Regions from separate parts of the Agathobaculum ammoniilyticum genome, predicted to be linked through region 2. Evidence: a T-box and tRNA genes for the amino acid it is inferred to sense, from the RefSeq annotation. Region 2 holds a T-box; the other holds one or more tRNA genes.

Region 1 (15,265 bases), on a different contig from region 2:
GTCATACATACGGCCATATGTATCCAGCAGCACAAAAATAAACCGGTAGGTCAGATACATCAGCTCGGTCAGCAGGCTAGGCAAACGGACCCGATGCAGCACCGACACCAGCTCGCAGGCCGTTGTCGTGAGCGCGAGCAGATACATGGCGCTCACCGCGCCAAGCGCTTTGAGAACCAGGCCGCACGCAAAGCGCGCGCGGTCCCAGTCGGTACAGAGATAAAACCCGGGCAACGGCAGGCTCCAGTCACCGGCCGGCACGCGGGAAATATCGCACGCCACCGCCAGCCCGCCCAGCAACAGGAAGACCAGCGGCGCCCGTAAAAGTCCGATATAGGCGGACAGCCGCACCCCGCCCCTGACATTTTGCAGCCACGCCAGCACGGCGATCACCGCAAGGGATACCACCGCGCGGTCTGCCGCCAGACAGATCGCCAGCGTCCCCAGCGACAGCACGACTTTGAACCCAGGGTTCCAGTCGTTCATGCCGGAGCAGTATGCCAGATGATCGACCGAGCGCACGCCGTGTCCGTTATGGCGCATATCCCCCCTCTCCTTTCCCGTCCGATATTGTGCTTATTGTAGAGCCAACCCCGCCATTTGTCAACAGCACAGAAAGGCTGGTGCGGCACATTGCCGCACCAGCCTCCTGTTTGATTGTTTACAGACGCATCTCGAAATTCCCTGCAACGCCGATATCATCATGTACAATGATGAAAGCATCCGGATCGCGTTTGCGCACCGCACGTTTAAGTGCAAATGCCTCGTCCTTGGATACTACCGTCAGCAGCACATTGGTCGATTCCCGAGTATAGCCGCCCTCTCCATGCAGCCTTGTCACACCGCGCTGCACCGTATCAAATACCAGCTGTTCCATATTATCCAGCTTGGTGATAATCATGACATCCATCGTAATACGCTGGAAATGCACCCTGTCAAGCGTCAGGTTGGCGGTCACGGAATAGATAACCGAATAGATCGCCGCAGGCAGATTGAAGAATACCGCGCAGCAGCCGAATACGAGCACGTTAATCAGGATACATACACGTCCCACGCTGAATGACGGGTTTTTCTGCGCCAGATACACGCACAATATTTCCTCCCCACCGCCGCAGCCGCCCGAAACCAGCGTAAGCCCTGCGCCAACGCCCGCAACCAGCCCTCCAACGATACAGGAGGTCAGCGTATCCGAAAAAATCGGCTGCTCTGGCCCCGTGATCACGGTCAGGAAAAAGCTGTACAGTCCGGTACAGACCAGCGTTTTGATAAAAAACGGCCTTCCCAGCTGGCTGTACGCCAGTATCAGCAGCGGGACGCTCATCAAGAAATACAGGATGCCCGCTATATCCGCGCTTCCAAGGCTGAGCCCCAGCACATTAACCAGAAATGCCCGCACCAGCTGTGCAATGCCCAGAAAACCGCCGCTGAACAGTCCCAACGGGGTGATAAATACGTTCATGCCAAACGAAAATAAAAACGTACCTGCAAAAATCAGTCCCAGAGAGCGCAAGGACATATATTCTGCCAGACGGGTCCGAAGCTCCATTTTTATCTCTCCTTTCTGTCTGCGCAAAGCAAGGCGCGGCCCTTTCCGTGCCGCGCCTTCCAGCCTCAGCTTGCCTGGAAGCGGCTGAGGAACTGCTGTGTTTTCGGGTTCTGCGGATGCTCGAAGATCTGCTCCGGCGTGCCGCTTTCCGCGATCACGCCATCGCACATAAATACGGTCCGGTTGGAAACCTCGCGCGCAAATTGCATCTCATGCGTAACCACAACCATGGTCATGCCCTCTTTTGCAAGCTGACGCATGACCGCCAGCACCTCGCCCACCATCTGCGGGTCGAGCGCGCTCGTCGGTTCATCGAACAGCAGCATTTTCGGGTGCATGGCCAGCGCACGGGCGATCGCAACGCGCTGCTTCTGGCCGCCCGAAAGCTGTGAGGGGCGCGCGTTGATATACGGTGCCATACCTACCTTTTTCAGGTAAAACAGAGCGTCCTGTTTCGCCTCCGCTTTCTTTTTGTGCAGCACATGCACCGGTCCCGCCATGCAGTTCTGCAAAACCGTCATATTGTTGAACAGGTTAAACGACTGGAACACCATGCCGACCTTGGCGCGATATTGCGACAGGTCAAAATGCACGCCGCCGACCGCTTTCCCCTCATAGGTAATCTCGCCGGACGTTGGTGTTTCCAAATGGTTGATACAGCGCAGCATCGTTGACTTCCCCGATCCGGAAGCGCCGATGATGCAGACGACCTCTCCCGAACGAACCGAAAAATCAATGTCCCGCAATACGATATGCGAACCGAAATTCTTGCTCAAATGTTCGATACGCAGGACAGTATCCGTCTTTACGCCGGCACGCCCTTTCACGGCATCCACACTCTTTGCAGACAGTGCCATCGTATGGCGGTTCAAGGGCATAGTTCGGGTAACCTCCATGTTTCATGCAGCTCCTTTTCTCGTTTCAACTTAAATCTTTCATACGGATCATAGCCGCGGACAGCACCTGTCATGCCGGCGTCTCCTCCGCTTCTTCCAGAACATAATCTTTGGGACCCGCCAGGCGTTTCTCCACCAAGCGCACCAGCGCAGTCGTTACCGTTGTCAGCACCAGATAGATCATACAGATCACGGTAAACACTTCAAAATAGGTAAAAAACTGTCCGGCAACCGATCGGCCCACATAAAACAGCTCACCGACCGTGATTACACTCAGCACCGAGGTGTCCTTGACATTACTGATCAGGTAGTTTCCAATCTGCGGCACCACATTGCGGAATGCCTGCGGCAGGATGACCAGACGCATCGTCTGACCGCGCGTCATGCCAATGGCTTCCGCGCCCTCGTTCTGCCCCGGATCAATCGACTGAATGCCACCGCGCACCGTCTCAGCCATGTAAGCGCCTGTATTGATCGAAACGATAAACAGGCCGCAGGTGACAGGGTCCATATCCGCGCCGAAATAGGCTGAGCCGTAAAAAATAACCATGGCCTGCACCATCATCGGCGTACCGCGAAACAGCCAGACGTAAAACGCAATCACTGCGCGCGCGACGCGCAGCACTGCTTTGCGCAGAGTACTATCATCCGGTTCGATTTCAAGAGCGGAAACCGCGCCGGCCAGAAAGCCAATCAGGCAACCGAGCGCCGTTCCCGCTACCGCGAGAAACGCGGCAATTTCCGCGCCCTCCAAAAACGAAGATCCATAATTCTGGATAAAATACAGAACCCTTTCAAAGAAGTCCATACTACCTATGTCCATGGTAAGTAAAAGCCGCCTTTCCGTTTGGTCACTGGTTCAGCGGCTGGTTCTGACAGGCCGCGTCCATCATCTTGTTTTTCTCCTCATCGGTGATCTTTTCCAGCGCGTCATTCAGTTTACCGACCAGTTCTTCATTACCCTTGGTTACGGCGATCGCGACATCGAGCTGCTCAGCCGGCACCTCAAACCCGCTCTCCTCGTCCAGCTCGACAATTGCTAATTCCGGATTGGAGATCAGCGTACCCTCCGCAGTCGGACGGTCGAGCAGTATCCCGTCCACCGTACCCGCGTTGACCGCAACCACCAGCACCGGCACGCTCTCCATGGCCGCCTCCTTGGAGGCACTGGGAATCTGGTCAATTACATCATACCACAAGGTATTGAGCATCGACGTCGCCTTGATGCCGGACAGTTCGTCGAGCGACTTTGCCGAAGCATACGGGCTGTCTTTTTTAACGACCATCACCAGATCAGGCGAATAATATGGCTCTGTGAAATCCATTTGTGCGCGGCGCTCTTCCGTCGGGGTAATCATGGAGATCGCGCAGTCCACCTTGTTGGACTGCACCGCCATCATCAGGCCATCCCATTCATATTTATACGGCTCCAGCGTCAGGCCAGCTTCCTCGCAGACACGTTTCATAAGGTCCACCTCAAAGCCGCACAGGTACTGCTCCGTCCCCGTTATCTGGATCGCGCCGTGCGCATCCGTATCCTGCGTCCAGTTTGTCGGCACGGTCATACCCTCAAACCCTACGCGGAGTACACTGCTGTCCGCTGTGTCCGAGGCTTCGTTGCCCCCGCCGCAGCCGGCCAGCAGACTGGTACACAGCGTTGCGGTAAGGAACGTGGCTACAAGCTTTTTTCTTATCATAAGTCATTCTTCTCTCGTTATTTATTTCATACAGGCGTCCGCCTCTACGAATACCTATATTTTAAGCCGCGATTTTGAAATTGCAACCATTGTTTGCATAACTTAATCCCGCATTAACAGCGCAGCTTTAATTTTCATTCCGTTTTAATGCCGCTGCGCGCCTCCAACTCCCAGCACCGCAAAATCCCTCTATATTTTTCCTTGACAATAGACTTACACGGTTTCATATGTACCTTCCGGCTTTGTTTTGTGGACAGCCGCCAACACGGCAGACGCATCGCTTAAAACACCTTTCTGTCAAAAAAGCAGCAGACCGCAAACCGGTCTGCTGCTTTTCATTTCCATTGATTTACCAAAAATGACGACGTTTAAAAAAATACAGACAGATACAAACAACCACCGCGCTCAACAGAATTACAGCCGGATAGCCAAATGTCCAGTGCAGCTCCGGCATATAGGCAAAATTCATCCCATACCACCCTGCAATCAGTGATAAAGGAAGGAAAACCGTTGTGACGATCGTCAGCGTTTTCATAATCCGGTTCTGTGCAATATCGATCTGCGCCTGATATTCCGTACTGATCTGGCTGGCATACTCGCGCAGCATCTGCGTTTCATCCCGCAGGCTGTCCACCCTGCGCGCAAAATATCCCAAGCGCTGCAGGCTGGTTGAGTCAAACCATTCCGGCACATTCTCCAAAACCGAATCCGCCATATCGTTGAGCTGTGCATAGTAACGGTTGAAGCGGTTAAGCTCCTGCCGCAGAGCGCTCATTTGGTGGATGAAACGGCTGACTTTCCCCTGAAGCACATCCTGCTCCAGACTGGAAAGGCTCTCTTCCAGCCGCTGAATATGGGGAAGCTCGTCCTGTATCAGAACAGACAGGAAATCTACAATAAAATCTGCGGAGCCAGCGTTTTTGTGTGCGCTCAACTGGCCTACCCTGTGCAGGCACACCTGCACAAAATCATCATAGGCGACCAGCAACACATTGCTGCCGCACCAAGTGAACGCACAGTTATGCGTAGCCTGTCTGGTGTGCGCCGGCACATGGAAGAAGCCGGCAACCTGGCCTGCTTCAAAAGTAATACGGCAGTACCGCTGTTCCTTGCCGCGCATAATATGCGGCGGGGGGCGCAGCCCCATTGGCAGCGGCGCGACAGACAGCTCCTCGTGCGGGATGACGGCCAGTATATTCTCCCAAACCTCAGGCGGCTCCTTTCCCAAAAGGCGCACCCTCTCTTCCATCCGGTAATAGCAGGACATCCCATCCCCTCCTCTGCTGTCTTATTTCCATGGGCCTACCTGAAACAAAAAAACCTGAGCCATACGGCTCAGGTTTTATAGTGGTGGAAGTTAACGGGATCGAACCGCTGACCCTCTGCTTGTAAGGCAGATGCTCTCCCAGCTGAGCTAAACTTCCATATGGTGACCCGTGCGGGACTCGAACCCGCGTTACCGCCGTGAAAGGGCGGTGTCTTAACCGCTTGACCAACGGGCCAAGGGAAATGGTAGCGGTAATTGGACTTGAACCAATGACCTTTCGGGTATGAACCGAACGCTCTAGCCAACTAAGCTATACCGCCATATGCTTTTCCCTGCGTCGCCCGTTCGTTGGCGACGATAAATATTATATTGCAAATATGTCGTATTGTCAAGTGTTTTTTGCTTTTTTCCTCAACTTTCTTTTTCCAGACCATCCAACACCTGCTCATAAAACGTCCTGTCCCATTGGTGTGTGTTGGAAAGCTCCTCTGCCGTCAGCAGGAAATACTGATCGGACACATATTCTCCCCGATCCGGCACAGGATCATCAAAGGTGCAGTCAATATAATAGGTTTCCCCGTCCAGCCGGACCGCATTCCATCCATGATTCATCTCCTCCGAGGCGATATAGACCGCACGTAGCCCAGCGGCTTCGCACAGCATACCGTATGCGCGGCCATAGCCCGCACATACAGCCTTATGGTCGAGTAATGCACCGTCCGCTGCAAAAGGCGCTGCCGCGCCGTCAGGCGCCGCTTTACCCGCTGTATCCGTATCATATTGACATAACCGAACCAGGGCGTCGTGCAGGGCGCGCAGCTTCTGCTCCTCAGACATGCCGCTGTCCACCGTTTCCGCCGCCAGCGCCCTTGCGTACGACCAGGCCTGCTCCTGCCGTGCGGGGCGCGAAAGCTCAACCCGCAGTTCGATCGTCTGGTTAGGACGCGTGGTCGCGTGCAGCGCAAACGCATAGGGATACCGCGCCTCCAGCGCACTGTACACCGCATCCAGGTCGATCTCCTCCGTGCGGAACGTCACGCTCTCTCCGCCGTCCCTGACCGCCTGCTCCAGCAGCGCCGCTGCCTCGAACGGGCTCTGCACCCGCGGCGCGGAAAGCCGCGGATACAGCAGCGTGCCTGCGATACCGCAAAACAGCGCAGCGCCTGCCAGCAGCTTACCGAAACGTGTCAATTTGCGCGCCCCCTTTCCAGAAAACAAAGCGGACGGCCCAGCCGTCCGCAATTTATTCCGGATATAAAATCACATCAGCTTAACGGTATAGTATACCGCTGTAATGAACAGATATGCCGCGCCCACGCCCAGCGCAACCAGCATGCAGGCGGGAACGAACAAGGTAACCGCCACCAAAACGGTCATCAGCAGTGGAGTCACCGTGAGCATAGTGTACGCATTGCGGCTGAACTGCGAATCAACCGTCTCGCCGCGGAACTTGAATTTGCCCTTTTTCCCGTGCAGCGACCAGACGCAGATCAACTGGATCACCGTCAGCACGGCCATAGCGCCGAGCGCCACATAGGCCAGCGAACCAAAATTGGACGAAGCGAGCGCACGGTGTACCACCCACATCAGTCCAAGCGCGACGCCCGAATCCACCGCGATCAGGAAAAATTCCGGCGCGTAGGAATGATATACCAGATAATATACCGCCAGCACCGGAAGCACCACATAAAGCACCTTGATCGGCTGGATGCCCAGATAGTTGATGACCGACATGGAAAGGATGATCACAATGCTCACAATCAGCACATTGCGCCCGCAAATCAGCCGGCGTGCACCGGAGCGTTTGCCTGAAAGCTCGCGTGCCAGCAGCCAGATGCCCCACAGCGCCCCAACGATGCCGATTCCCAGCAGGATCTTGATCATCAGGAACCCTGCCATGACCGTACTTCCGTAATTGAGCAGGCGCTGCAGCACCATCAGCACCAGAACGCCGAGCAGGCAGATGCTGAACACGGTTAACACCTTATTTGTTGTGTATTCTTCCTCACTGATTGGCTTTTTGCCCACATTGCTTTTGGCCAATGCTTACACTCCCTCTTTTTTGTACTCACATATTGCCGCCCGCATATAAAACGGCGGCCAGCGCCGCAACCGGCGCGGTTTCACACCGCAGGATTCGCGTGCCGAGCGATACGCTTCTCAGCCCCGCCCTGACGGCGGCCTCGGCCTCTTCCAAGGTGAAGCCCCCCTCCGGTCCGATCATCAGCGATACGGTCCTGCCAACACCGTCCGCGAGCGCGTCCCGCAGGCCGGTCTTTTTCTCATTTTCATAAAAGAACAGCGCAGTCTCGCTCTCCGCCGCCTGTGCGACCGCCTGCTCCACTGTTACCACCGCGCGCACGCGGGGCAGCCGTCCTCTTCCGCACTGCTTGGCGGCCTCCGTGGCGATCTTCTGCCAGCGCTCCACCTTTTTTTCGGTCTTGTCCGGCCGCGAGACACAGTTCTGTGAAAGGTAGGGTACGATCTCGCTCACACCCAGCTCGACCGCCTTCTGCACGATAAATTCCATTTTATCGCCCTTGGGCAGCGCCATAAACAGCGTCAGCCGCTGCCCTGGCTCGGTCGCCGCCGGATGGCGGTCCCGCACACGGCACAGAACCGCGTCTTTTTCGATCTGCTCCACCGTGCAGTCATAGTCTATCCCTTCGCCGTCGCATAGCGTGAGCGCCTCGCCCTGCCGCAGCCGCAGCACGCGCCCCGCGTGGTGCGCATCCTCGCCCCGCAGAACCAGCAGGCCGTTTTCCGGCTGCCGGTCAACAAAGAATCTTGGCATGGTAATCAAATAACCTTTCCTATTCTAACAAAAAAACCGCCGTTTGGCAAGTGAACATTCCGTGAATCATTTTTTCGCGGCAAAAGCGCTCCAATCCTTGCTTTCCTCCCGCGATAAAATCACAAAGCCGGTTTGTTCCAGCGCCGCGGCCACTTCGGACGCGCGTTCGTTCAGGATACCCGAGCAGATCAGCACGCCGCCCGCCGCGAGCTTGCCCGCAAACATCGGCGCCATGCCGATGATCACGTCCGCCACGATATTCGCCACGATAATCCGGTAGCCCGCGCCGATCTCCTCCGCAAGACCCGCGTCGCGCAGTGCGTCGCCGCAGAGGCCGCGGCCGATTGAGACATGGTTCTTTTCCGCGTTCTCCCGCGCGGTTTTCAGGCAGTTTTCATCAATATCGACCACCGTCCGCACATCCGCGCCCAGCATCGCGGCCGCGATGGCCAGAATGCCCGAGCCGGTCCCCATATCGAGCAGCGCGTCCCCGGGCCTGACGTACCGCTCCAGCGCGGCCATGCAGAGCTGGGTCGTGTCATGGCTGCCCGTGCCGAAGCTCGAAGCCGGATCGATTTCCAGAATACGGCGCCCCTGCGCGTCGTCCACCCTCTCCCACGAGGGCTTGATGAGAAAGCTCCCGCCGACCGGAAAGGGCTTGAAATACTGCTTCCAGCCCCATTCCCAGTCCTCCTGACGGGTCAGCGCGGTTTCCGTACACAGGCGGCCCCAGGCGTGCGCTTCATCCCGCGCCTTCAGGCTTTCGAGCGATGCGCGGATGCCGGCGTACTGCTTCGCGCCCTCGCCGCTGTCCGGCAGGTATATTTTCAGGCAGGTCTCCTGCGCGCGCTTTTCGCGCACCAGATCCTCGTCTACATAATCCCAGTATATCTCGGTATCCTTCAAAAATTCCTCAAAATCCGCAGCGTCCTCCAGCACATAGCCTTCCACGCCATGCTCCTCCAAGAGCGCTTCCACCGGCCCGATACCGGCCGTTGTGGTATAGATTGTGACTTCTTTCCAGTCCATCCAAAGCCTCCCTGTCATTTTTCTCCGTATGCCGCGCATGAAACGCGCGGCGCAGATACAGCGGGCTTTTGCCCCTTATAGCCGTATCAGGCCGTACTTCTGTTCCAGATAATGCAGGACGTCCTCCGGCTGCTCCCAGGTGCCGTCGTACAGGGCCAGCCCTGCGTATACGCGCAGCCCCTGCTCGAGCAGGTCCGCGGATTCCGCGCACAGGCAAAGCGGCCGCGCGATCATATACTGATACTTCTCCAGCGCGATCACATCATCCTCGCATTCCAGCACCAGCTTGAACGCGCCCGCGTCCTCTTCCGCGTCCAGCAGCGCTTCCTCCAGGCGCGGCCCGCATTCGATCTCATCCGAAATATCGATCGTCGGGTCGATAAAGTGTACGTTCGTGCCATCCGGCGCCAAGATGAAGTCATCGTGGTCGCGCGGCACCAACCGCCCGCCGGTATGCGCGTCGATCGCCTGCAACAGACGCGCCTCGTCGTCATGCTCGACCGGCAGGAATACCTCCGTATTGTACAGCGTGGTCTGGGCGCGCAGCCATGCAGAATGTACGGATACGCCAAGCGAGAGCCGCGCATACGGTGCGGCCATATCCAGCGCCTCCGTGATGGATTCCGGCTCGTGCGCGGTCAGGATAACAGTGGTCACACCGATGCGCTGCAGCACGCCGACCGCCGCGCGTACGTCCGTGCCATCCACCATATGCCCTTCGTCGTCCTCGATCAGCAGCTCGGCAATCACCGTGCGGCCGGTCAGGTCGCCCAGCGCCAGCACGGCCGCGCGCAGAGCAGCGAACGTCTGCGCCCCCCGCAGGTAATAAAACGCGGCGCCGTCATGCAGCAAAGGCCGGAACGCCTGCTTGCACAGGCTGATGTAGCGCATCGTGAGCGGGCGCTCACACGTTTCCCTGTCCGGCACGGGCGGGCAATCGAGCGGCAGCCCGACCGGCAGGCCGTCGAGCGCCTCCGCCCACTTCGCACAGGTCGTCCCATCGGGCGCGAGCGCGCCGGCGAAGCATTCCGGACGCGACCGGTAAAGCGGCAGCGCCTCCGGTCCTGTCAGCATGAGCTGCGGTTTATGGCTGTTCTGGCACAAAGGAATGTCCAAAATCTATCTTCCTCCCAAGAAAGACGGTAACTCAGTTTTTCTTCCAGCTGCCGTCGGGCAGCGCGGTATATTGTTGCGGCTCTTCCGCCGCCAGCTTGCACAGCTCCAAAGCGGTCTGCAGCTGCTGGTCCAGCACAAAGGTCTGCCCATCCAGCGTCTGCATCGCCCCGTCCAGCGCCTGCAGCAGCTCAGGCGAGGCATACAGGTCGGGCGCCAGTTCATAGCTCTCGCAAAACGCGGCCACCGCGTCCAGCACGTCCCCGTCAAAGGTGCTGGTCGCCTCGTCGATCAGCCCGAGCAGTGCGAGGCGTTCGGTCATGGCGTACACATCGTCCGACTGGTCGCCGAAGCGCAGGGTCCTGGTGGTGTCCAGCGGGGACAGGCCGGCGCCGTTGACCGTAACCTCTCGGTTGCCGATCTGGATATCCGGCGTCAGGCCGACGCCCTCGTAGCAGCCCTGCTTTGGCAACTCAAGCTCAAGCGTGGTGATCACCAGCTTGTCGCCGTTGACCAGCGGGAAATGGTACTGCCCCTGCCCCTTGCCGTAGGTCTTTTCCCCGATCAGGAGCGCGGCACCGGTGTCCTGCAGGCTGCCCGCGAGCAACTCGGCCGCCGAGGCCGTGCCGCCGTCCACCAGCACGATAATCTGGTTGAGCGGCAGACCGCCGCCCGTGGAGAACGTCTGTTCCAGACCGCCCATATCGCTGCGCCAGCGCACGCCCGCCAGATAGACCTCCGCCTCCTGCGTCATGGCATCGGCCATCCTGAGCGCGATATCGATCACGCCGCCGCCGTTGCCGCGCAGGTCGAGGATGACCGCGCGGGTGTTTTTCTCATCCAGCCCCTCCCAGATCTCGGAGAAGGCGGCCCAGTCGTTTTGCGACCCGATCGCGCTGACCTTGATGTATTCCACGCCGTCGGCCATGGTTTTGCTCGAAACATAAACCTGGTTGACCTGACGGCGCACGCAGTCGACCTCGATCTCGCGTCCCTGACGGCGCACGGTGAGCGAAACGCGCGTACCCTCCTCGCCGCGCAGCCGCTCGGCCGCCTCGGCGCTGGTCAGGCCGGACGCGTCCTCCCCGTCGATCCGGACAATCAGGTCGCCGATCTCCAGGCCGGCCTCCTCAGCCGCGGAATACCGCAGCACCTCGCCGATCTGCACGCCGCCCGCAGTCTCCTGCAGGCCCACGCCGATGCCGATAAAGCCCTCCAGAGTCGAAAAGCCCTGCGTGTACTCCTCGCTCGACAGGTACATGGAATGGGTATCCAGCAGGGACAGAATATCGTTGACGACATGGTACAGCTCCTCTGGATGCTCTTCCAAGTATTTATTGATATAATTTTGCAGAATATAGGGGTCGTTCTCCGCCTTCAGGCCGAACGCGTCGATCAGCGCCCACACCCCGTCAAACCAGGTCTCGCTTTCCCCATCCTGCGTCACCGCACCCGCCGGCACGACCAGCAGCGCGCCCGCCAGGGCGAGCGACACCAGCCTTTTTACGAATTTTTTCATTTGCTTCTCCATTTCCGTGTCCTGCGCGCGCATGCGGCAGTCGGGTCACATCGTTTCGGGCGCTTCCACGCCGATCAGGCCGAGCGTGTTCGCAATCGCCTGCCGCGCCGCCAGGCACAGCGCCAGGCGCGCCGCGCACAGCTTTTCATCCTCGCACTTGATGCGGCACGCATTATAGAAGTGGTGGAACTGCTGCGCGAGCGCCACCGCGTACTTGTTCAGGCGCGAGGGGTCGCGGCTCTGCGCCGCCTGCGCGATCTCCTCGGGCAGCAGCGCGATCGCCTTGACGAGCTGGCGCTCGTCCGCGCCGGTCAGTACGGACAGATCGACGGCCGCCGTATCCGGCATGGGTACGCCGCCCTCCACGCAGTTTTTGATGACCGAGCAGATGCGCGCGTGCGCGTACTGCACATAATACAGCGGGTTGTCCGAATCCTGCTTGACCGCAAGGTCCAGGTCGAACTCCATCTGGGTTTCGGCCGCGCGGGAATTGAAGAAGAACCGCGCCGCGTCCACAGGAATCTCATCGAGCAGGTCGGTCAGGGTCAGGCTTTTGCCCGTGCGCTTCGACATGCGCACGACCTCGCCGCCCTGCATCATGCGCACGAGCTGCATGAGCACGATCTCCAGGCGGTGCGAGCCGTCCAGACCGAGCGCGTCCAGCGCACACTGCAGACGCTTGACGTGGCCGTGGTGATCCGCGCCCCAGATATTGATGACGCGGTCGAAGCCGCGCTTTTCAAACTTGTTGCGGTGGTAGGCGATATCCGCCGCGAAATAGGTGTAAAACCCGTTCGCACGGCGCAGCACGTCGTCCTTATCGCAGCCGAAGTCGGTCGAGCGCAGCCAAAGCGCGCCGTCCGTGGTTTCGTAGGTCGCACCCTTCTCGGTCAGTATATCTATGGTTTCCTTGACGTAGCCGCTCTCATGCAGCTCGCTCTCGCGGAACCATACGTCGTAATTGATCTTATAGCGGCCCAGGTCGCGCTCCATGCGCGCAATGTTGGTGGGCAGGCCGTAGCCCTCGATGATGGCGAAGCGCTCCTCGGGAGTCTTGTCCAGCAGGCTGTCGCCGTACTGCCCGACCAGGTCGTGCGCGAGCGCTTTGATATCGTCACCCTGGTACCAGGACGGGTCGAATTCGATCGCGTCCTCGCCGCGCACCTCTTGGATGTAGCGGCCCTCGACCGAGTGGGCAAACTTATCCACCTGGTTGCCCGCGTCGTTGATGTAGAACTCGCGGGTCACGGTGTTGCCCGACCAGTCCAGCACAGCGGCCAGGCAGTCGCCCAGCACGCCGCCGCGCGCGTTGCCCATGTGCATCGGGCCGGTGGGGTTGGCGGATACGAACTCCACCATCACCTTTTCCGGCGCAGGGGTCTGGGTGCGGCCGTAGTCCGCGCCCATCTCGAACACGTTTTTGACCGCCTTTTCATACCAACCCTGGTTCAGCGTAAAATTCATGAAGCCCGGGCCGGCGATCTCCACCGTATCAAAGCAGCTGTCCGCCAGGTCGAGGTTTTCCACAATCGCCTCCGCGATCTTGCGCGGCGCCGTGCGCAGCGGCTTAGCGCACTGCATGGCGAACGTGGAAGCCCAGTCGCCGTTCGCGGCGTCCTTGGGCGTTTCCACCGCAACGGGCGGGATGTCGCCTTCCGGCAAAACGCCTGCGGCGACCGCCTTGTGGTAAGCCGCCTCGACGACCCGCGTCGCCTCGGCGCGTGCAAATTCATATGCGTTCATTTATTCACTCTCCGTTACTTTTTCGTCCTTATGCCGGCGTTGTGGAAACGATCATTTCAAAATGATGCTCCCCCATGACCGAATGATCCACCTCTATCGTATAATCAATCACCAGCTCGCCGCCGTTTTCACCCACCGTGTTGCGGATGTGGGAGGTATGCGTCGCAATCGCCATTTCCGTACCGACCGGTGTCTGATACAGCCCGATATGCCGCTCATCCTCGGAGAACAGCATATGAGAGGGGTAGGTCCCCGTCCGGATGAGCGAAACCGTCTTTCCATCCAGCTTGACGGTGGTCCGCGTCCCTTCCAGTCCGGTCAGCTCGCTCTCCTCATAGGCGATGTAATATTTGCCGCCGCGCTCATACAGCGTGGCCGCCGTGACCAGGTCGATCTGTTCCTCCTCGCAGTCCGCAAACTGCTGCGTGGAGCAGATCGACAGCCAAACGTCCTTCTTCATATCATTCCCCATTTTCCGTCCGGCGGCGCACCGCCGGCGCTGAACTATCCGGTCAGTACCGTGAAATCTCGACAAGCTCCGCCTCCCCTGCGGCCGGCTGCTGCAAAAATAGGCCGGCAAGCTGGGTAAAGCCCTGCGGGTCGTCCGAAACGAAATACTGCGTGCCCCCCGGTCCTGCGCCCTGCTCAACCTGCGTGCGCGCGGCATTCGCCGCTTCCGCGCCGGAGTCGATCAGCGTCACTCCTTGCATGAAGTCCCCAATCACATCCGCCAGCAGTGGGTAATGCGTGCAGCCCAGGATCAGCGTATCCACGCCCGCCTCCCGCAGCGGCGTTAAGTATTCGCGCACGACCGTTTCGATCACGATGTCGCCGCGCGACACACGACCGTTTTCCACCAGCGGCACGAACAGCGGACATGCGCACACCGTCAGCGCGAGCGGGGAACGCTCCGCGGTCAGGCGGCGCTCATACGCGCCCGACCGCACGGTCGCCACCGTGCCGATCACACCGATGCGCCCGTTTTTTGTTTCCCGCAGCGCGCGGCGGCACGCAGGCTCGACCGTGCCGATGATTGGGATATCGTTTTCCTCGCCGAGCAGGTCGAGCGCAACCGAAGAAACCGTATTGCAGGCGACGATGATCGCCTTCAGGTCGAACTGCCGGAGGAAAGCAACATCCTGCCGCGCGTATTTGATGATAATATCGCGGCCGCGCGTACCGTACGGCACACGGCCGGTGTCCCCAAAATAGATGATCCGCTCCTGCGGCATGATCTCCTGCAGGCGGCGCACCGCGGTCAGCCCGCCCAAGCCGGAGTCGAACACGCCAATGGCCCGGTTATCCATGGCGCTCCTCCCACGCGAAAGAGATCAGCCGGTCGAGCAGCTCTGGATACCGCACGCCCTCATAATCGAACAGCTTGGGGTACATGCTGATCGAGGTAAAGCCCGGGATGGAATTCAGCTCGTTGAACACGACCTCCCCATCCGCATGGGTGACAAAAAAGTCCACGCGGGCCAAGCCGCGGCAGCCCAGCGCCCGATACACGCGCAGCGCGTTGCGCCGCACGGTTTCGATCTGCCGCTCGGTGATATGCGCCGGAATGTACAGCTTGGAGCTTTCATCCTTATATTTTGCGTCAAACGTATAAAATTCCTGGGTCGGCGCGATCTCGCCGACCGTGGAAGCGACCGGCTCGC
Region 2 (16,326 bases):
CTCCGCGACGATACTGAAAGGGGTGCCCTCCTCCTTCACCCTCGAGCTGCCCCCCTACCGTGCGCCGCAGATCGGCAGGGTCATCCTGCGCAGTATATTCGACCGCACCCTGTTCGTCCTGGGTCGGGCGGCAGCGGTCGCCGCGCCCGCTGGGCTGGTGATCTGGCTGCTCGCCAATATCACGGTCGGCGGCATTCCGGTTTTCAGCCATCTGACTGCTTTCCTCGACCCCTTTGCGCGGCTGCTCGGCCTGGATGGAGTCATCCTGCTGGCTTTCGTGCTGGGCTTCCCCGCCAACGAGCTGGTCATGCCGCTGATCGTGATGGGCTATCTGGCAACCGGTACGCTTGCGGACATCGCAGACCTTGCCTCGTTCCATACCCTGTTGCTCGCCAACGGCTGGACGCTGACAACCGCGCTCTGCACGCTGTTCTTTGCCGTTGCACACTGGCCTTGCTCCACCACCTGCCTGACGATCTGGAAGGAATGCCGCAGCGTCAAATGGACGCTTGCCGCCATCGCCCTGCCCACAGTTTTCGGCTGTGCGCTGTGCTTTATCGTGCATACCGCGAGCCTTTTGCTGGGCTTTGCCTGAAAAAAACCGCCCTGTCCAGGGCGGTTTTTTTATCGGCGTTTTGGTCCGCGCCAGCGTATCAATCGCGGAATTCCAGCAGCTTATACGCAGGGAGCTCCAGCGCGTCCGCGATATCGAACAGGGTATCCATTGACGCACCTGCTGTCGCGCCCTCGATTTTCGCGATCGTGGACCGGTCCACATCGATTACCTCCGCCAGTCCTTCCTGCGTGAAATGCCGGTCCTTCCGGTAGTATGCGACATTAAGCCCGAGCTTCCTGTATTTATCGGAATGCCTGAAATCCATTCTTATCACCTCATGGTAATAAGTCTACCCATGTAATGCCCCGATAAAAATATCATGCTATTCTACTTTTGTGCGTTTACACTCACCATTTGTTGAGTTAAACTCCACAAATGCCTATTTTTATTCCACAAAAATACAAAAAAGGAGATTTTATCATCCTGCGGCACTCCCGCAGGGTCGGAACGGGAACATTTGTTTTCCCTCTGTTTTTATGCTATACTGGTTTTGTATCTCCATCATGAAACGAGGAAACCTATGGAACCGACCAAATTCGACCTGAAGTACGCGTCCATACGGCGCGCCATTATAGAGCGGCGCTTTTCTTCCCTGAACGAAAAGCAGCGCGAGGCGGTATTTGCCACCGAGGGGCCGCTGCTTATCCTTGCGGGCGCGGGTAGCGGCAAAACCACCGTGCTCATCAACCGCATCATCAATATCCTGCGCTTTGGCGAGGGGCTGGACAGCTCCTATGCGCCTGCAGGCGCCACCGAGGAGGACCTGCTGTTCCTCACCGAATACCTGACCGCCCCTCAGCCGGAAAATCGGGAACACGCGGAGCGGCTGTGCGCCATGCATCCGGCAAAGCCGTGGGAGGTCATCGCGATCACGTTCACCAACAAGGCCGCGCGCGAGCTGCGCGAGCGCCTGCAGGCCGCGCTGGGAGATGAAGAATCCGCCTCCGCCGTCTGGGCCTATACGTTCCATACCGCCTGCCTGCGCATCCTGCGGCGCCATGTCGACCTGCTCGGCTTTGAGACCGCTTTCACCATCTATGACGAGGACGATAAAAAGCGCGTCGTCACGAACGTGATGAAATCGCTCAACCTGGATACCAAAACGTTCGACCCGCGCACCGTCATGAGTATGATCAGCCGCGCCAAGGACAAGCTGATGACCCCTAGGCAGTTCCGCGCGGACGGGGCGGGCGACTACTTCCGCGAAAAGGTCGCGGAGGTGTACCAGCTTTACGAAAAAGAAATGAAAAAGGCCTGTGCGCTTGATTTCGACGACATTATCATGAAAACCGTCCTCCTGCTGCAGAGCAATCCGGATGTGCTGGAATACTACCAGCGCAAATTTCGCTATGTGCTGGTGGACGAGTATCAGGACACCAACTACGCCCAGTATGTGCTGACCAGCCTGCTGGCGGGCTATTACGAGAACATCTGCGTTGTCGGGGACGACGACCAATCCATTTACAAATTCCGGGGAGCCACCATTACCAATATTCTCGAATTTGAAAAGCAGTTCAAGGACGCGAAAACCATCCGTCTGGAACAGAACTACCGTTCGACCGGCAATATCCTGAACGCCGCCAACGAGGTCATCCGCAACAATGTCGGCCGCAAGGGCAAGGAGCTGTGGACCGACCACGGCGACGGCGCCAAGATCCACCTGCACCGCTCGGACAGCCAGGAGGGCGAGGCCGCCTACATCGCGGATACCATCCGCGAGGGAGTGGAGCAGGGACTTCGCTGGGGTGATTTCGCGGTGCTTTACCGCAACAACGTCCTGTCGGACAATATCGCGGCCGCGTTCATCCGCGCGGGCATCCCCTACCGTGTGTACAAGGGACGCGACTTCTTCTCGCGCGCCGAGGTGCGCGATATGTTCGCTTACCTGTGGGTGCTGGAAAATCCGGCGGACGAGCTGCGCCTGCGCCGCATCATCAATGTACCCGCGCGCAAGATCGGCGACAAATCGGTTGAAACGGCGGCACAGCTCGCTGTGGGAAACGGCGTGACGCTGTACGAAACGGTGTGCCACGCGTCGGACTATCCCGCCCTGTCCCGCGGCGCGGCGGCGATGGAAAAATTCGGCGAAATGATGGAAAACCTGCGGAAGCAGAAGGAGTTCCTCTCCCTTTCCGAGCTGTACGACGGGCTGCTCGACCAGACCGGCTATCTCGCCGCGTTGGAAGCCAGGGGCGGCGCGGAGGAGCAGAGCCGTATCGAGCATATCGAAGAGCTTAAATCCTACATCGTCAGCTATGAAAACGACCATGACGACGCTTCTCTTGCGGGCTTCCTTGAGGAAATGGCGCTGTACACAGACGCCGACCAGTCCGGCGAGGAGGAGGACGCGGTCCTGATGATGACCATGCACTCGGCCAAGGGGCTGGAATTTCCGGTCGTATTCCTCGCGGGCATGGAGGACGGCCTGTTTCCCGGCTTCCGCGCGATGGAGCGCGACGAGGATATGGAGGAGGAGCGCCGCCTGTGCTACGTTGCGGTGACGCGCGCCAAGGAGCAGTTGTACCTGACTTGTGCCGAACGGCGCATGCTGTACGGCCGCACTCAATACGCGCATCCCTCCCGCTTTATCGACGAGATGCCGCGCGAGCTGCTCGACAGCAACATTGTGGAGCGCCGCATGTTCCAGCAGGTCACCCAGCCCGACCCCGGGCTGTCCCGCGCGCAGGTCGCGCGGGCGCGTTATGTTTCCCCTGCCGCGGCCGCCCCCTCCTTTGCCGCTCCCGCGGCACAGCCGGCCGGTTCCCCCCTGCCCGATTTCTCCGCCGGCTGCCGCGTACGCCACAAGGCATTCGGCGATGGGATGGTCGTTTCGGTCAAGCCCATGGGCGGCGACGCGCTGCTCGAAATCGCCTTCGACCAGAAAGGCACCAAGCGGTTAATGGCAAAATCGGCCGCGCAATTTATGGAAAAACTGATATAAGGCTGGAAAAAGAGGACGGACGCGATGCGCCCGCCCTCTTTCTTTTACTAAAATTCAATAAAGTCAAATGCCACGTTCCTTTCGATCACCTGTATCAATTCGTGTGGCTCCATATCCAATGCAAATGCTATTTTAAAAATCGTATCAAGCGTCGGACTGCGCAACCCCCTCTCAATCTTACTGTAGTGCGTGCGGTCAAGAGCAGCCAAACCGCTCAGTTGTTCCTGCGTCAACCCTTTTTTCCGCCGCAGCCCCTGTATTGTTTTACCAACAGCCTTGGTATCCAGCATGAATGTACCCTCCTACTGTTTTCCATAATAGCAAGAGCTCATTTTGTTTTTGGGGTCAATTGACCTCAACCAGAAACTGTGATATAGTTTAGGTAGTAATCCAAAATCAAAACACAGAAAGGGCGAAAAAGATGAAAAAAGTATTATCACTGTTATTCTCGGGTGTCATAACGTTTTCCCTGTGTGCATGTGGACAGGGGAACTCCAGCGGTTCCCCCACAGACGAGGATCTAAACAATGCGGCTGGCAACCTCTATCTGGCTGAGGTGGCGATCGATTCTGCCGCATCACTTCTACTGGAGAACTGGACGACAACAGGAAGTGTCATGAACTGTTATTTTGATGAAAGCGCATACGAAGAGTTAAATAGCGGTTCTCTCAAAGACCGCGCCCAAAGCGTCCATGATTTCCGCAGCTACGCCAAAGATGTTATGGACGATGCCAAAACACTGCTTGGCACAGAAGGCACCGGCGACTTTTATGATGCAGCAAAAAACTACTATCTAGCTGTCAACGATTATTACAGCCTGATCTCTGCTTATCCCAGCGGCTACTCCAGGCTGACCTACTCCAGCGCCATTTCCGAAAAGAAGGGTGAATGCCAATCCGCTTTCAACGAACTGACCTTTTACACATCTGCGGATTCTGTGGAAGCAACTGAATCAGAATAACCCAAGCGGGCTGTCCCTCAACGGACAGCCCGCCTATTCCATCAGCTTTTCCCGCAGCGCCTGGATCGCCCGTTTTTCAATCCGCGACACCTGCACCTGCGATACTCCGATGATCCTGGACACCTGCTGCTGTGTCAGGTCGCGCGAGAAACGCAGCGCCAGCACCTGCCGGTCGCGATCCGGCAGCGTCCTCAGCGCCTCGCCCAAGGACAAATACAGGCAGGCACGCTCCTCCATGCCCTCGTCGCCTACAATATCGCCCAGCCGCCCGCCGCCGGATAGCTCGCGTTCAAAGGAGTCCACGGCTACGTCCGCCTGCTCGCATGCAGCAACCTCTTCCACGGTCAGACCGGCGGCTTCCGCCAGCTCGGACACGGTTGGCGAACGACCGGTTCTGCTTTCCAGCTCGCTTTGGATGCGCCGCACCCGCACCGACCGCTCCTTGACCGACCTGCTGACCTTGACCGCGCCGTCGTCCCGCAGGAAGCGTCGGATCTCGCCCGCGATCTTGGGTACCGCATAGGTGGAAAATTCGTTGCCCAGCGCTGGGTCAAAGCCGCGAACCGCCTTGATAAAGCCCACGCAGGCGAGCTGGTACAGATCGTCCGGTTCGGCGCCGCGCCCATAGTAACGCCGCGCGATCGACCAAATCAACCCGCTGTTTTCCTCGATCAGCCGAGCTTCCGCGCCGCGGTCGCCCGCGGCGGCCTGTTCCAGCAGGCCGCGCATGCTGGTCGTCACGCGCCGCGCTCCTTAAGTACCTTGACCATGGTCACCATCGTCCCCTTGCCGGGCGTGGAGCGCACGCGCAGCTTATCCGTAAAGGTTTCCATGATGGTGAAGCCCATGCCGCTGCGCGTATCGTCGCCGGTCGTGAACATGGGCTGGCGCGCCTGCTCGACGTTCTCTATGCCGCGGCCGGCGTCCTTTACCTTTAGCTCCAGCACCCGCCCTTCCAGCAGGCGCACCGCGACCGTGATAAAGCCGGCCTTATCCGCGTAGCCGTGTACGATCGCGTTTGTGACCGCCTCGCTCACCACGGTTTTGATATCGCCCAGCTCCTCCATCGTGGGATCGAGCTGCGCCACGAACGCGCCTACCGACTGCCGCGCGAACGCCTCATTGACCGAGCGGCTTTCAAATTTCAGGCTCATTTTGTTAACGACAGCGCGCATCTTATTCCCCCCTCTCAAAAATCATAACCTGCGGCAGTCCCGCGGCCTCGAACACGCGCATGGGCTGCGGCGGCGCGCCCCGCACGATAAATTCATAGCCGCTGCGCGCGCAGGTACGGTGCAGGTGCAGCACGACCGCCAATCCCGAACTGTCCATGAACGTCAGTCCGGACAGGTTGAGGATCAGCTTTTCGCAGGGGTAAAGCACAAGCAGGTCCTCCGCCTGCTCGATAGCCGCACGCGCCGCATGGTGGTCCAGCTCGCCGGAAAGCGAGATCATCAGCGTACCGTCCCGCTCGGCCTGTGTGATATGCAGCATATATATTCACCTCGTTTGTTCTCCCAAAAAGAAAAAGGCCTGTACCCTTGTACAAGCCTTATATTACCAATATTTAACTGTTTATTCTGCCGTTTTTTGTCGCGTCCGCAGGATTTTTTCGGCCTCTCCAACCAGAAACAGCGAGCCGCACACCAGAATGCAGTCCTCCTGCGAGGCATTCCCCAGCGCCGCGGCCAGCGCACGCTCTACCGTATGGCAGTCATATACCTCGGCGCAGCCCTGCTCCGCCAGCGCGGCAACCGTCTGTTCGTTCAGGGAACGGTCCTCCGTATCCGGCGCGCAGGCATAGAACACGTCCGCGCGCCGCGCCATCCGCCGGACGCAGACCTCGTACTCCTTATCCCGCACCATGCCCATGACCACATGCAGGCGGCGCATTTTGAGAAGCTCGTCCACCGTGCGGCAGAGCGCCTCTATCCCCGCCTCATTGTGCGCCCCGTCGAGCAGGACGAGCGGCTGGTCCACCACGCGCTCCAGGCGGCCCTGCATGCGCGCCCGCGCCAGGCCGCGCACCGCGGCCTCCACCGGTATCTCCCAGCCGCGCAACCGCAGAGCGTCCACAGTGCGCAGCGCGGTCATCGCGTTCTGTAGTTGGTGGCGGCCGGGCATGGCGACAGTGTATCCCTGCCCCCGGCAGACAAAGGCCGAACCGTCGATACCGCAGCGCAGCAGGCGGCATTCGCGCTCTCCCTCATACCACACCGCACCCAGCGCTTCGCACGCATGGTGGATCACGACCTGCGCTTCCTCCGGCTGGCCGTCTGCGCACACCACAGCGGATGCCGGCTTGATGATCGCGGCCTTTTCCCCCGCGATCTCGGCCACCGTATCGCCCAGCACCGCCATGTGGTCGCGTGAAATCGGGGTGATGACGCTGACCTCGGTCGTCCGCACCACATTGGTTGCGTCGCACCGGCCGCCCAGCCCGGTTTCCAGCACCACAATGTCGCAGCCCTGTTCCGCGAAATACCGGAACCCCAGTGCGGTGGTGAACTCAAATTCGCCGATCGTTTCCCCAGCCGGCAGGGACAGGCCTTTCGCCGCAGCCGCCACCTCTCCGGACAGCCGTGTGAGATCGCCGTCCGATATCAGCGCGCCGTTTACGCGGATGCGCTCATGGAACTGCACCAGATATGGCGAAGTATACAGCCCCACCCGATAGCCCGCAGCCTGCAGGATCGACGCCGTCATGCACGCGGTCGAGCCCTTGCCGTTCGTACCTGCGATATGGACGAAGCGCAGCCCGTCCTGCGGGTCCCCCAGCGCCGCGCACAGCGCGCGGATGCGGTGCAGCCCCGGCCTGCCGGTAAAGCGGCCGAGGGCGTGGATGTAGTCAATTGCTGTTTTGGGCGTTCCGCTCTGCATCATAACCGTACTGTTTCCCATCCTTTCCGTTTTCCGCTACCATTCGGATCTGTTTGTCCAGCTCCCTGTAAAACGCGGCGATATGTATTCCGTCCACCAATGCATGATGGCACAGCAGAGAAACCGGCAGCAGGGTCCTCTGCTCCCGTGTGAAATATCTGCCCCATGTGATGCGCGGATTGCTGTCCGCAGGCTGCGGCACCGGCTGCACCAACGCGGTGTAAGTCAGCCACGGCAGCGTAGATACAAAAAAGCACGCCTCCGCATCCTCTTCGCTCTCGCCCAGCGAGCGGGCGGTGGCCGCCCGCTCCTGCACTCGCGCCGCATAGGACAGGAAGTCCCCAAAAGCCATCCCGCTGTCCAGTGTACAGTAGCAGTATGTGCCATCTTCCAGCGCAACAGTATGCGATGTCATACACCTGTCAAATTCGATGATCTTGTCCCCACGAATCCGCTGGCGCAGCTGCGGCACCGCGTTTGCCGCACGGGCCGCACAATAGCAGACCGTTAGGAAAAACGGTATCCTCTCTCGCTCCATCCGTTGCATCAGCAATGTAATATCCACCTCCGCCGTCAAGCCTACATAGGGATAGGCAAGGCCGCGGAAATACGCAAAATGCTGGATGCGCGGATAGTTCTCCATATCAATCCATCGGTAGCCCAATCGTTTCCGCCTCCTCTCTGTGAATACGCGCTGTCCACGAGGATATGCGCCTGCCGTTTCGGAACGACACCCCAACGTTTTCATACGTCTGCCCGTCGAGCTGGCGCAGCGTTTCCGTACCGCTGTATCCGTCCTCCGTGGAGCGGTATATTGATACGATGCACGGGCCGACGATCTCAAATGTGCCGCGCAGCGTCCCCAGCGCGGGGTTGTACGATTCCCAACAAAGCGTGTCTGGCGTTTCCGTACGCGCGATGCGGTAGCTGTTGGAAAACTGAACCGGCGGGTCGGACCGCACGGTGAGCGTGCCTGCCAGCGTCCATTCGGATGCCGTGCGCCGCACCTGCACCTCTCCCATTAACAGGAACGACCGCCCCTCCGCATCATAGTAGGTGCCGCTGGCCCTCCATACTGTTGTTTGGAAAAAATAAGTATGCTCCATGCCTTTGTCTCCGGACTCCGTTTTATTCAGTATTATAACACACTTTTACAAAAAGAAAAGGAGGAAGCGCGGCTTCCTCCTTTTTCCTCTGTTCGTTTTATCCCAGCGCGGCGATAGACTCCTCGAGCTTGGCGAGGTGCTCGCGCAGCTTTTCCGCCTTCTCCCGCTCGACCGCGACGATCTTTTCCGGCGCCTTTTGGGTAAAGCTCGGATTATCCAGCTTTTTCATCACAAACGCGATGTCATCCTCGACCTTGGCCTTCTCCTTTTCGAGGCGCGTGCGCTCGGCGGCGAAGTCGATCAGGTCACCCATCGGCATATAGAGCTGCGCGTCGCCCGTGACGACACTTGCCATTTTGGCCGCGTCCGCGGGTACTGCGTCCACCAGCTCGATCGCGGAGGCATAGGCCAGCTTGGGGAAGAAGCCCGCACCGGCGGCGAAGGTATCGCGCTTCTCGGTCAGGATCAGCACCTTGGCCTTTTTGGAGGGCGGCACGTTCATCTCGCTGCGGCGGTTGCGGATCGCGCGCACCGCGTCCATCAGGGTCTCCATCTGCGCTTCCTCTTCCGCAAAGCGCAATGTTTCGTCATACTGCGGCCATTGAGACACCATCACCGACGGCCCCTCGTGCGGCAGCGCCTGCCAGATGGTTTCGGTGATGAACGGCATGAACGGATGCAACAGCTGCATCGCGCCCGACAACACATAGCATAGCACCTGCTGCACTTTCTCGTCGCCCGCCTGCAAGCGGGTCTTGGCGATCTCAATATACCAGTCGCAGAAGTTATCCCAGATGAAGTCGTTCAGCTTCGCGGCGGCCAGGCCCAACTCATACTGGTCGATGTTGCGGGTGACCTCGGCCACCAGCGTGTTATATTTGGAGACGATCCACTTGTCCTCAAGCGCGAGGTCGGCGGGCAGCGACGCCGCCTTGTCCCTGCCAATCGTCAGGTTCATCTGGATGAAGCGGGACGCATTCCAGATCTTGTTGCAGAAGTTGCGGCTCGCCTCGACGCGCTCGGTCGAGAAGCGCATGTCATTGCCGGGGCTGTTGCCGGTCGCGAGCGTGAAGCGCAGCGCGTCCGCGCCATACTGGTCGATGACCTCCAGCGGGTCGATGCCATTACCGAGCGATTTGGACATCTTGCGGCCCTGCGCATCGCGCACCAGACCGTGGATATACACGGTCTCGAACGGCGTCTCGCCCATATGCTCGACGCCCGAAAAGATCATGCGCGCCACCCAGAAGAAGATGATATCGTACCCCGTGACCAGCGTGGAAGTCGGGTAGAAGTAGTCAAGCTCCGGCGTTTTTTCCGGCCAGCCGAGCGTGGAGAACGGCCACAGCGCGGACGAGAACCAGGTATCCAGCACGTCCTCCTCCTGGCGGACGTTTTTGCTGCCGCACTTCGGGCAGACGTGGACGTCTTCCTTGGAGACGGTCATTTCGCCGCAGTCGTCGCAGTAAAACGCCGGAATGCGGTGGCCCCACCAGAGCTGACGCGAGATGCACCAGTCATGCACGTTCTCCATCCAGCGCAGGTAGGTCTTGGCGAAGCGGTCCGGCACGAACCTGGTCTTGCCCTCGTGTACCACGTCCATTGCGGGCTTCGCCAGCGGCGCCATCTTGACGAACCACTGCGCGGAGGTCATCGGCTCAACGGTCGTGCCGCAGCGGTAGCAGGTGCCGACGTTGTGCTCGTGGTCCTCGGTTTTGACAAGGTAGCCGCCCTCCTCGAGGTCACGGATAACCGCCTTGCGGCATTCGTAGCGGTCCATCCCCTCGTACTTGCCGCCGTTTTCGTTGACGGTCGCATCCTCGTTGAACACGAGGATCTGCTCAAGGTTGTGGCGCTGGCCCATCTCGAAGTCGTTCGGGTCATGGCATGGCGTGACCTTGACGCAGCCCGTGCCGAATTCCATATCGACGTACTCATCGCCGAAGATCGGGATCTCACGGTTCATGATTGGCAGGATGCAGGTCTTGCCGATCAGATGCTGATAGCGCTCGTCGTTCGGGTTGACGGCCACGCCGGTGTCGCCCATAAAGGTTTCCGGACGGGTGGTGGCGACCACCAGGTCGCCTGAGCCGTCCGCCAGCGGGTAACGGATGTGCCACAGCTTGCCCGGCTGGGTTTCGTACTCAACCTCGGCGTCCGAAAGCGCGGTCGCACAGTGCGGACACCAGTTGATAATGCGGTGTCCCTTGTAGATCAGGCCCTTATCATACAGGTTGACGAACACCTCGCGCACGGCCTTGGAGCAGCCCTCGTCCATGGTGAAGCGCTCGCGTTCCCAGTCGCAGGAGGAGCCGAGCTTTTTGAGCTGGCTGATGATGCGGTTGCCGTACTGGTGCTTCCAGTCCCACACGCGCTCGAGGAACTTCTCGCGGCCAAGGTCATAGCGGGTCTTGCCCTCCTCCTTGCGGAGCGTCTCCTCCACCTTGATCTGGGTGGCGATGCCCGCGTGGTCGGTGCCGGGCATCCACAGCGCCTCATAGCCCTGCATACGCTTGGTGCGGATGAGAATGTCCTGCAGCGTTTCATCGAACGCATGGCCCATGTGGAGCTGGCCGGTCACGTTCGGAGGCGGGATAACGATGGTGTAGGGTTTCTTGTCCGGATTGACCTCGGCGTGGAAAAAGCCGGAATCGTTCCAGAAGCTGTACAGCTTGTCCTCGACCGATTTCGGGTCGTAGGTCTTTGGCAGTTCGCTCATTGGTCTGTCTCCTTTTCGGTTTGATTGCGGAAAACAAAAAAGCACGCTGTCCGTACAGGACGAAGCGTGCTCCGTGGTACCACCTGAATTCGCGGCAATGCCGCCGCGCACTCGTTTGCCCGTAACGTGGGCGGGACGGGACAGCCTACTGGCATTCGGCCTCCTGCTCCAAAGCGACTTTCTTCCCTCCGCCCAAGGGCTTGCACCGACCGCCCTCTCTCTGCAGCGCGCGAAGCGGGAATACTCCTCTTTTTCATCGCATTTTGCATATCAACTTTAACAGTATATCCAAAAACCGCAGATTTGTCAAGCGGCGCGGCACCCCCTCTTTCCTGCCTGTCAAAAAAAACATGCCTTCCACTTGCAATCCCCCGAAAGATGTGGTTTAATATTACTGTCTATGAATACCAAACCGCGATGAACAGGGAAAGTAACGCCATCCCCCTCTTTTCAGAGAAGGCGGCCTTTGGCTGCAAGCCGCCCAAAGAGACATGACGCGAAGTTCCCCTGCGAGCACCGGCGCTGAACGGCTTTTCCAGTAGGCGCAGGCGGGTTGACGCCCCGTTACCGGCGTTCAATGAGCGCCCGGCTCCGGCTGGGAATCAGGGTGGTACCACGGAAGTTGCTTTTATGCCTTTCGTCCCTAATTCATGGGACGAAAGGCTTTTATTTTGTCCCAAACGCTGATTTTTCATATAAAAAGGAGAGGCAACCATGAAAGAAAAGCTGCAAGGCATCCTGCAGGCCGCAAAGGAACAGCTTGCCGCCGCCGCGGACCCGCGCGCGCTTGACGAAGCGCGCGTCAAGTTCCTTGGCAAAAAAGGAGAGCTGACCGCGCTCCTCAAGGGCATGAAGGACGTTGCCGCAGAGGAACGCCCGGCCGTAGGCCAGCTCATCAACGACGTGCGCGCCGAGATCGAAACCATAATCGAAAAGCAGAAGCTGGTCATTGAGCAGGCCGCGCTCGCGCACAAGCTGGAGGCCGAAACAATCGACGTGACCCTGCCGGGCGAGGAGGTCGTGATCGGCAAAAAGCATCCGCTCAACATCGTGCTGGATGAGTTCAAGGAAATTTTCCTCGGCCTGGGCTTCTCGATCGCAGAAGGTCCGGAGGTCGAGCTTGACCACTACAATTTCGAAGCACTCAACATCCCCAAGGACCATCCTGCGCGCGACACGCAGGACACCTTCTATATCTCGGACAACGTGGTGCTGCGCACGCAGACCTCCCCGATGCAGGTGCGCACGATGGAGAAGAAAAAGCCGCCCATCCGCATCATCGCGCCCGGCCGTGTGTACCGCTCGGATGCGGTGGACGCGACCCACTCCCCGCTGTTCCACCAGATCGAGGGGCTGGTCGTCGATAAGGGCATCCGCATGTCGGACCTCAAGGGTATCCTCGAGCTGTTCGCCAAAAAGCTGTACGGCGAGGACACGGTCGTCCGTTTCCGCCCGCACCACTTCCCGTTCACCGAGCCGTCGGCGGAAATGGACATCCAGTGCTACCGCTGCCACGGCGAAGGCTGCCCGCTCTGCAAAGGCGAGGGCTGGATCGAGATCCTCGGCTGCGGCATGGTACACCCCAAGGTACTTGAGATGAGCGGTATCGATCCGGAGGAATACTCAGGCTACGCGTTCGGCATCGGCCTGGAGCGCATGGTCATGGGCCGCTTCAAGATCGACGACATCCGCCTGTTCTATGAAAACGACGTGCGGTTTTTGGAACAATTTTAACGCGCTCGCGTGCTTATAAGGGACTTCACAAGTCCCTTATATACGAAAACCGGTCCCGAAGGAACCGGTCTTCGACACCCGAACGTCGCCGCCCAGGGCGGCTGGGTCGGGGTGTCAAAGATCAGGCATGTCCTCACTTTTGACGGGCGCGCCATGCGCGCATAAAACAGAAAACCGCGAGCATGTATCAGGGTTTTGATACCAGAGCGGAGAAAAGTTTCGCCCGTCGGAACCTTTCGCAGCCTAGAACGCGTCCGAACCATGGTTCGGCGCGTCCCCCTCGATTGAAACCGTGGTTTCAATCGAAAAATTTCAAGGAGGAATTTTTGTGAAACTGCCGCTTTCCTGGCTTTCGGATTATACCGATATTTCCGGCGTCACGCCCAAGGAGTATGACGCACGGCTTACCATGTCCGGCTCCAAGGTCGAGGAGGTTTTCTACCTCGGCGCGGAGATCGAAAACGTCGTGACCGGCAAGGTGCTGTCGGTCATTGACCATCCGGACTCCGACCATCTCAAAATCTGCCAGCTCGACGTGGGGCAGGGCGAGCCTGTCCAGATCGTCACCGGCGCGCCCAACGTGACCCCCGATTCGGTGGGTGAGGTCTGCCCTGTCGCGCTGCACAAGTCCACCCTGCCCGGCGGGGTCAAGATCACCAGAGACAAGCTGCGCGGCGAGGTCTCCAACGGCATGATGTGCTCGTTCCAGGAGCTGGGCCTGACCCACGGCTGCGTACCCTATGCGTGCGAGAACGGCATCCTGTTTCTGCCCGCGGGTACTCCGGTGGGCGAGGATATCAAAAAGGTGCTCGGCCTGGACGAATATGTCGCGGATTTTGAGATCACCTCCAACCGTCCGGACTGTCTGAGCGTTATCGGCCTGGCGCGCGAGACCGCCGCTACCTTTGACCGCCCGTTCGCAGTCAAGTCCCCCCTGGTCAAGGGCGTGGGCGATGATATCAACAAGCATATGTCGGTCGAGGTCAAGGATCCTGACCTGTGTCCGCGCTACACCGCACGTCTGGTGCGCAACATCAAGATTGAGCCCTCGCCCGCGTGGATGCGCGAGCGCCTGCATGCCTCCGGTGTGCGGCCGATCAACAACATCGTCGATATTACCAACTACGTCATGCTCGAGTATGGCCAGCCCATGCACGCGTTCGACTATTCCTGCCTGTCGGACGGCAAGATCGTCGTGCGCCGCGCGCGTAACGGCGAGTCCATCCAGACCCTGGACGGCCAGGACCACGATCTGACCGACAAAATGCTCGCCATCTGCGACAACGACAAGCCGGTCGCGGTCGCGGGCGTGATGGGCGGCGCGAACTCCGAGATCGAGGACGACACCAAGACCGTTGTGTTCGAGTCCGCGTGCTTCCACGGCGCGACCGTCCGCGTGACCGCCAAGGCGCTCGGCATGCGCACCGAGGCGTCCGGCCGCTTTGAAAAGGGCCTCGACCCCCGCATGACGCTCGACGCGGTCAACCGCGCCTGCGAGCTGGTCGAACAGCTCGGCGCGGGCGAGGTCATCGACGGCATCATCGACGTGGACAACTCCGACCCCAACCCCAAGCGTCTACCCTTTGAACCGGATAAAATGAACGGCCTGCTCGGCCTGTCCCTGTCCGATGCGGAGCAGCAGGCTTACCTCGAGAAGCTGGGCTTCACAGTCGAAAGCGGCGAGGTCATCGTGCCGAGCTTCCGCACGGACATCGCGCGCATGTGCGACCTCGCGGAGGAAGTCGCGCGCATGTACGGCTACGACAAGATCCCGACCACGCTGTATGCCGGCGAGATGGTGCAGGGCGAATACACGCCCAGGCAGCAGGCCGAGCGCGCCGCGGCGCTGGTCTGCCGCGAGGCGGGCTTTGACGAAGCCATGAGCCACTCGTTCATCTCCCCGAAGTTCTATGACATGATTGGCTGGGCCGAGGACGACCCACGCCGCATCTCTACCACGATTTTGAACCCGCTCGGTGAGGATTTCAGCGTCATGCGCACGACCGTGCTGCCCTCGATGCTGGAATCGCTTGCGCACAACCACGCGCACCGCAACCCGACTGCGTCGCTCTACGAGCTGGGCACAATCTATACCCCGTCCATCAAGGACGGCAAGGCCGATCCGGACGTGCTCCCGCACGAGGAAAAGGTGCTGACGCTTGGCTCGTACGGCCGTCTATCCTTCTTCCAGCTCAAGGGCGTGATCGAGGCGTTGTGCCGTGAGCTCAACATTAAGGGCGTGCAGTTCGTGCCGGAGAAGGCGAACCCGTCCTATCACCCGGGCCGCTGCGCAAACGTGCTGATCGGCGGCGAGCAGGTCGGTGTATTCGGCACCGTGCATCCCACGGTCGCAGACCGCTACGGCTTGTCCGGCGAGGTGCTGGCGGCTGAGCTGCGCATGGATGCGCTGTTCGCATCCATTGATCCCAGCAAGCTGTACCACCCGCTGCCCAAGTTCCCTGCGTCGACCCGTGACATCGCGGTGCTGGTGGACGATGCCATTCCAGCGGCCTCTATGCAGGCTGCGATCGAAAAGGCTGCCGGCACGATCCTCGAGTCGGTCAAGCTGTTCGACGTGTATAAGGGCAAGGGCATCCCGGAGGGCAAAAAATCCGTGGCCTACTCGCTGTCCATGCGCGCGCCCGACCGCACGCTGACCGACGAGGAGTGCGACAAGGCGATGAAGGACGCGCTGGCGGCACTCGAAAAGTCGTTCGGCGCGGTCCTGCGCAGCTGATAACAGACCGGTTTTCCGGAAGCGGGCGGTATAACCGCCCGCTTTCTATTTGGGTTCGCATGCCCCCGCTGTGCAGGGGGAGCTTTTCCCAGACTTCCCTGACGGTAACCAATCCTGCCACAGTACGGCTTGCGAACCGCACTGTGGCAGGGTTGGAAAAAGATTTCGCCCCCATTTCGGCCGATAAGGGCTTTACTTTTCCGTTGTTTTGTATTATGCTGTTTATAGCAAAAACCAACCGGTAGGATCGGAAAGGAGACAGACATGCTTGACGGCACAAGAAAATTCAGCCTTGTAGACGAGTCCAACAAGGAGATGAAGCGCACGCTGACCGCAGTATATGACGCGCTGAAGGAGAAGGGTTATAACCCGATCAACCAGATCGTAGGCTATCTCCTCTCCGAGGACCCGACGTACATCACCAACCACAATAACGCGCGCAGCCTGATCTGCAAGATCGACCGCGACGAGCTGATGCAGGAGTTGGTGCAGTTCTACCTCGATAACTGAGGCGGGGCTTGACAAACGGCGCAGGACCGTTATAATGAAAAGTAGCAAAGGGCAGTCCGGCAAAGACGGTTGACCCTAAGTATCTATCATTTCAAAAAATGACCGTACCCGGGGCAAGTGGG

What was found. A T-box is a leader RNA that pairs with one kind of tRNA and senses whether it is charged. The one in region 2 lies ahead of OCV66_RS06710 (valine--tRNA ligase), so its partner is inferred to be a tRNA-Val.
Region 1: it has a tRNA-Val gene. The T-box ahead of OCV66_RS06710 (valine--tRNA ligase) is inferred to sense a tRNA for this amino acid. The anticodon was not compared.

Annotation. Positions count from the first base shown of each region.
Region 1 is NZ_JAOQJE010000001.1:473,270-488,534, reverse strand. It holds gene cbiQ (cobalt ECF transporter T component CbiQ) at 1-543, opposite strand, end outside; gene OCV66_RS02460 (YitT family protein) at 662-1,546, opposite strand; gene OCV66_RS02455 (amino acid ABC transporter ATP-binding protein) at 1,612-2,403, opposite strand; gene OCV66_RS02450 (amino acid ABC transporter permease) at 2,513-3,265, opposite strand; gene OCV66_RS02445 (transporter substrate-binding domain-containing protein) at 3,294-4,139, opposite strand; gene OCV66_RS02440 (magnesium transporter CorA family protein) at 4,489-5,406, opposite strand; tRNA gene OCV66_RS02435 (tRNA-Val) at 5,488-5,563, opposite strand; tRNA gene OCV66_RS02430 (tRNA-Glu) at 5,567-5,641, opposite strand; tRNA gene OCV66_RS02425 (tRNA-Met) at 5,650-5,726, opposite strand; gene OCV66_RS02420 (transglutaminase domain-containing protein) at 5,818-6,597, opposite strand; gene OCV66_RS02415 (hypothetical protein) at 6,667-7,449, opposite strand; gene OCV66_RS02410 (16S rRNA (uracil(1498)-N(3))-methyltransferase) at 7,475-8,200, opposite strand; gene prmA (50S ribosomal protein L11 methyltransferase) at 8,267-9,229, opposite strand; gene OCV66_RS02400 (hypothetical protein) at 9,305-10,345, opposite strand; gene OCV66_RS02395 (S41 family peptidase) at 10,377-11,861, opposite strand; gene argS (arginine--tRNA ligase) at 11,907-13,604, opposite strand; gene OCV66_RS02385 (DUF1934 domain-containing protein) at 13,633-14,064, opposite strand; gene murI (glutamate racemase) at 14,117-14,911, opposite strand; gene OCV66_RS02375 (D-alanine--D-alanine ligase family protein) at 14,904-15,265, opposite strand, start outside.
Region 2 is NZ_JAOQJE010000005.1:20,887-37,212, reverse strand. It holds partial or broken gene OCV66_RS06765 (nucleoside recognition domain-containing protein) at 1-595, shown strand, start outside; gene OCV66_RS06760 (helix-turn-helix transcriptional regulator) at 654-881, opposite strand; gene OCV66_RS06755 (ATP-dependent helicase) at 1,137-3,557, shown strand; gene OCV66_RS06750 (helix-turn-helix domain-containing protein) at 3,605-3,847, opposite strand; gene OCV66_RS06745 (hypothetical protein) at 3,979-4,518, shown strand; gene OCV66_RS06740 (sigma-70 family RNA polymerase sigma factor) at 4,552-5,259, opposite strand; gene spoIIAB (anti-sigma F factor) at 5,256-5,693, opposite strand; gene OCV66_RS06730 (anti-sigma factor antagonist) at 5,695-6,012, opposite strand; gene OCV66_RS06725 (bifunctional folylpolyglutamate synthase/dihydrofolate synthase) at 6,094-7,401, opposite strand; gene OCV66_RS06720 (CatA-like O-acetyltransferase) at 7,367-8,062, opposite strand; gene OCV66_RS06715 (hypothetical protein) at 8,043-8,504, opposite strand; gene OCV66_RS06710 (valine--tRNA ligase) at 8,602-11,223, opposite strand; T-box leader at 11,276-11,489, opposite strand; T-box leader at 11,632-11,871, shown strand; gene pheS (phenylalanine--tRNA ligase subunit alpha) at 11,938-12,957, shown strand; gene pheT (phenylalanine--tRNA ligase subunit beta) at 13,286-15,694, shown strand; gene OCV66_RS06695 (IreB family regulatory phosphoprotein) at 15,959-16,204, shown strand.